Regions from separate parts of the Streptomyces sp. NPDC048211 genome, predicted to be linked through region 1. Evidence: predicted binding sites of a transcription regulator. Region 1 holds the regulator's gene; the other holds the start of a gene.
What was found. Region 1 encodes HrcA, which represses chaperone genes, less so after heat shock. Its sites were predicted from a motif close to TTNGCACTCNGNNNNNCNGAGTGCNAA; they were not measured.
Positions count from the first base shown of each region.

Region 2: the regulator HrcA is predicted to act here: its motif matches at 1,062-1,088, upstream of groL (chaperonin GroEL).

Region 1 covers NZ_JBIDAD010000004.1:190,216-192,416, forward strand. Annotated here, with positions in the region: gene ACGFZA_RS17150 (MBL fold metallo-hydrolase) at 1-718, opposite strand, end outside; gene hrcA (heat-inducible transcriptional repressor HrcA) at 904-1,920, shown strand; gene dnaJ (molecular chaperone DnaJ) at 1,921-2,201, shown strand, end outside.
Region 2 covers NZ_JBIDAD010000013.1:47,323-49,523, forward strand. Annotated here, with positions in the region: gene groL (chaperonin GroEL) at 1-900, opposite strand, end outside; gene ACGFZA_RS34940 (cold-shock protein) at 1,345-1,551, opposite strand; gene ACGFZA_RS34945 (MoaD/ThiS family protein) at 1,999-2,201, opposite strand, start outside.

The DNA of each region.
Region 1 (2,201 bases):
ACCGGGCAGCCAGCTGATCGCGCTGCGCCCGCACGAACGCGGCGTCCACCACCGCCCCGTGCCCCGGCACGTACAGCGCGTCCTCGCCGCCCAGCTCCAGCAGCCGGTCGAGCGCCGCCGGCCAGCGCGCGGGGAAGGCGTCGGGACCCGCCTGCGGTTCGCCGGACTCCTCGACCAGGTCGCCGCAGAACACGATCGCGGGCGAGCCGGGGGCCCCGGGGACCAGCACCGCCAGATCCTGGCCGCTGTGCGCCGGACCCGCGTTCACGAGCAGCACCTCGCGCCCGCCGCCCAGATCGAGCGTCCATTCGGCGCACACCTCGTGACGGGGCGCCACCAGCACATCGGCGGACTCGGCCGCGTCCTGCTCGGCCAGGCCCTGCCGGACCGCGTCGGCGTGCAGCTCGTCCGCCCCGCCCCGCAGCACGTCGGCCATGCCCAGAGCGCCGTACACCTGTGTCCCGGCGAAGGCCGCCGTACCCAGCACGTGATCGAAATGGGGGTGGCTGAGTGCGATATGTGTCACCCTCCGGCCCAGCAGCGACTGCGCCTGGACGCGCACTTCCACCGCTTCACGGAGTGACGATCCGGTGTCGCAGAGCAGCACCCCGTCGGTTCCGGCCACCAGTGCGACCGTTGCATCCCACACGGGAAGGCGCCGTCGGCCCACTCCGTGTCCGAGTCGCTCCCAGCCGAACTCTTCCCAAGAGGCGTCCATACGACGACGCTATCGGCAACGACCTGCGCAGTCTCGCGGTAGCGTGGCCGGTCGCCCTTGCTAGGGGGCTACCCCGTCGCCGTACACTGGCCGGGGGATTGCTGGCACTCGTACGCACAGAGTGCCAGGAACAGACCCGGGAACGGCCCGAGAACCACCGAGGTACACAGCTGGAGGTGTGCGCGATGCTCAGCGAACGCAGACTCGAAGTGCTGCGCGCCATCGTCCAGGACTATGTCGGCACCGAGGAGCCCGTCGGCTCCAAGGCGCTCACGGAGCGGCACAAGCTGGGGGTCTCCCCGGCCACCGTCCGCAACGACATGGCGGTGCTGGAGGACGAGGGCTTCATCGCCCAGCCGCACACCAGCGCGGGACGCATCCCGACGGACAAGGGTTACCGGCTCTTCGTCGACAAGCTCGCGGGCGTCAAGCCCCTGTCGTCGCCGGAGCGCCGTGCCATTCAGAATTTCCTCGACGGCGCGGTCGACCTCGACGATGTCGTGGGACGTACCGTACGGCTGCTCGCGCAGCTGACCCGGCAGGTCGCCGTCGTGCAGTACCCCTCGCTGACCCGCTCGACGGTGCGGCACGTGGAACTGCTGTCCCTGGCCCCCGCCCGGCTGATGCTCGTGCTGATCACGGACACCGGCCGGGTCGAACAGCGGCTGGTCGACTGCCCCGCGCCGTTCGGTGAGACCTCTCTCGCCGACCTGCGGGCCCGGCTCAACAGCCGGGTCGTGGGACGCCGTTTCGCGGACGTCCCGCAGCTGGTGCAGGACCTGCCGGAATCCTTCGAGAGCGAGGACCGGGGAACCGTGTCCACCGTGCTCTCGATCCTCCTCGAATGCCTCGTCGAGGAGACGGAGGAGCGGCTGATGATCGGCGGCACCTCCAACCTCACCCGTTTCGGGCACGACTTCCCTGTGATGATCCGGCCGGTGCTGGAGGCATTGGAGGAGCAGGTCGTGCTGCTGAAGCTGCTCGGTGAGGCCAAGGACTCGGGCATGACCGTACGTATCGGGCACGAGAACGCCCACGAGGGGCTCAACTCCACGTCCGTCGTCGCGGTCGGCTACGGTTCGGGCGACGAGGCAGTCGCCAAACTCGGCGTGGTCGGACCGACCCGCATGGACTACCCCGGAACGATGGGAGCGGTACGCGCAGTGGCACGTTACGTCGGACAGATCCTGGCGGAGTCGTAAGTGGCCACGGACTACTACGCCGTACTCGGCGTGCGCCGCGACGCTTCACAGGACGAGATCAAGAAGGCCTTCCGGAGGCTCGCCCGCGAGCTGCACCCGGATGTGAACCCCGATCCGAAGACCCAGGAGCGGTTCAAGGAGATCAACGCCGCTTACGAGGTGTTGTCGGACGCTCAGAAGAAACAGGTCTACGACCTCGGCGGCGACCCGCTGTCCGCCTCCGGAGGCGGTGGCGCGGGCGGATTCGGACAGGGTGGCTTCGGCAACTTCTCCGACATCAT
Region 2 (2,201 bases), on a different contig from region 1:
GGAGATGACGGTGCCACCGGTGAGGATGGCGATGTCGCCGAGCATGGCCTTGCGGCGGTCACCGAAGCCCGGGGCCTTGACGGCGACGGACTTGAAGGTGCCACGGATCTTGTTGACGACCAGGGTCGACAGGGCCTCGCCCTCGACGTCCTCGGCGATGATCAGCAGCGGCTTGCCGGACTGCATGACCTTCTCCAGCAGCGGAAGGAGGTCCTTCACGTTGCTGATCTTCGAGTTCACGATCAGGATGTACGGGTCGTCCAGGGACGACTCCATGCGCTCCATGTCCGTGGCGAAGTACGCCGAGATGTAGCCCTTGTCGAAGCGCATACCCTCGGTGAGCTCGAGCTCCAGACCGAAGGTCTGGGACTCCTCGACGGTGATGACGCCTTCCTTGCCGACCTTGTCCATGGCCTCGGCGATGAGCTCGCCGATCTGGGTGTCGGCGGCGGAGATGGAGGCGGTCGAAGCGATCTGCTCCTTGGTCTCCACGTCCTTGGCCTGCTCCAGGAGGGCGGCGGAGACGGCCTCGACGGCCTTCTCGATGCCCCGCTTGAGAGCCATCGGGTTCGCACCCGCGGCCACGTTGCGAAGGCCCTCGCGGACGAGCGCCTGAGCGAGAACGGTGGCGGTGGTCGTACCGTCGCCGGCGACGTCGTCCGTCTTCTTGGCGACCTCCTTGACCAGCTCCGCACCGATCTTCTCGTACGGGTCCTCCAGCTCGATCTCCTTGGCGATGGAAACACCATCGTTGGTGATCGTGGGGGCGCCCCACTTCTTCTCAAGGACGACGTTGCGGCCCTTGGGGCCGAGGGTGACCTTGACGGCGTCGGCGAGCTGGTTCATGCCGCGCTCAAGACCGCGCCGGGCCTCCTCGTCGAAGGCGATGATCTTGGCCATATGAAGTGGTCCTCCCGGACAGGGGTGGATTTCTCCGGACCGAGTGGCGCCCGCGACGGACGGCCTGCCTGTCTGCCGGTTCCTTGCCCCGGAGACCTGCGGGCCTCACCGGCCCGGTCCAAGTTTCTGTCACTCTCACCCAGAGAGTGCTAAGCCAATAATTAGCACTCGACCCCATCGAGTGCAAGCGCCTCCGGCCCCCTGAGGGGTGACGGCCGGACGACGGGAGGGCGCGAGCCGCCGCCTCGGAGCCCCGACAGCCGCGGGGGCCGCCCCGCCGAAACGGGCCGGGACGCGGCAGACCACCGCCATCGCAACGGGCCGGGACGCGCGGAGCACCGCCATCGAAACGGGCCGGGACGCGCGGAGGGCCCGTACCTGTGGGGTACGGGCCCTCCGTGCGTGAGTAGTGTCGTCGACCGACTGCGTCGAACCCGGCCGGGCTCAGCCGACGGCGAGCTTGACCATGTCCGCCTGCGGCCCCTTCTGGCCCTGCGAGATCTCGAATTCAACTCGCTGACCCTCTTCGAGGGTGCGGTACCCGTCCATCTGGATCGCGCTGTAGTGGACGAAAACATCCGCACCACCGTCGACCGCGATGAAGCCGTACCCCTTCTCCGCGTTGAACCACTTGACGGTGCCCTGAGCCATGCCTAACTCCCCTATTACTGGCCCTTGCACGGGACCACACTTCGCGGACCCGGGTCAGAACTCACCCTCCGAAAGGAGAGGGTGTGTGCGCCGGAACGCGTCGACCGCGGCCGAATGTATCTGCCCAACTGCCCTCTGCAACAGGTCAATCGGACGAGAATTCTGAGCCGCGCCGATCGCCCCAATATGGGGATTTCGTGAGAATCCAGGGCAAGTCAGGCCAGGCAAAGGCGACTTAAGGCGCAAGGGGCTCACGTACTTTGGCTGCATCTTGTCGTGGCCAGGCGCATTCTCATATGCGGGCGGCACGGGCAGCGGAGGGGGCTTCCCTCACCCTACCGCGCTCAACCATGCAGAATTGCCCCCTCCGCTTCTCTCGCAGAGGGGGCAATTCCGGTGACTCGGTGAAGTCGGGCCGGCCCGCGTGGCGGGCTCGGACCCGTGGGCTCAGCAGCCGCCGGCGACGGCCGGGATGATCGAGATGCCGGCGCCGTCCGGGGTGACCGCGTCCAGGCCGCCCTCGAAGCGCACGTCGTCGTCGTTGACGTACACGTTCACGAAGCGGCGCAGCTTGCCCTGGTCGTCCAGGACGCGGGCGGCGATGCCGGGGTGGTCCTTCTCCAGGGACTCGATGACCTGGGAGAGGGTCG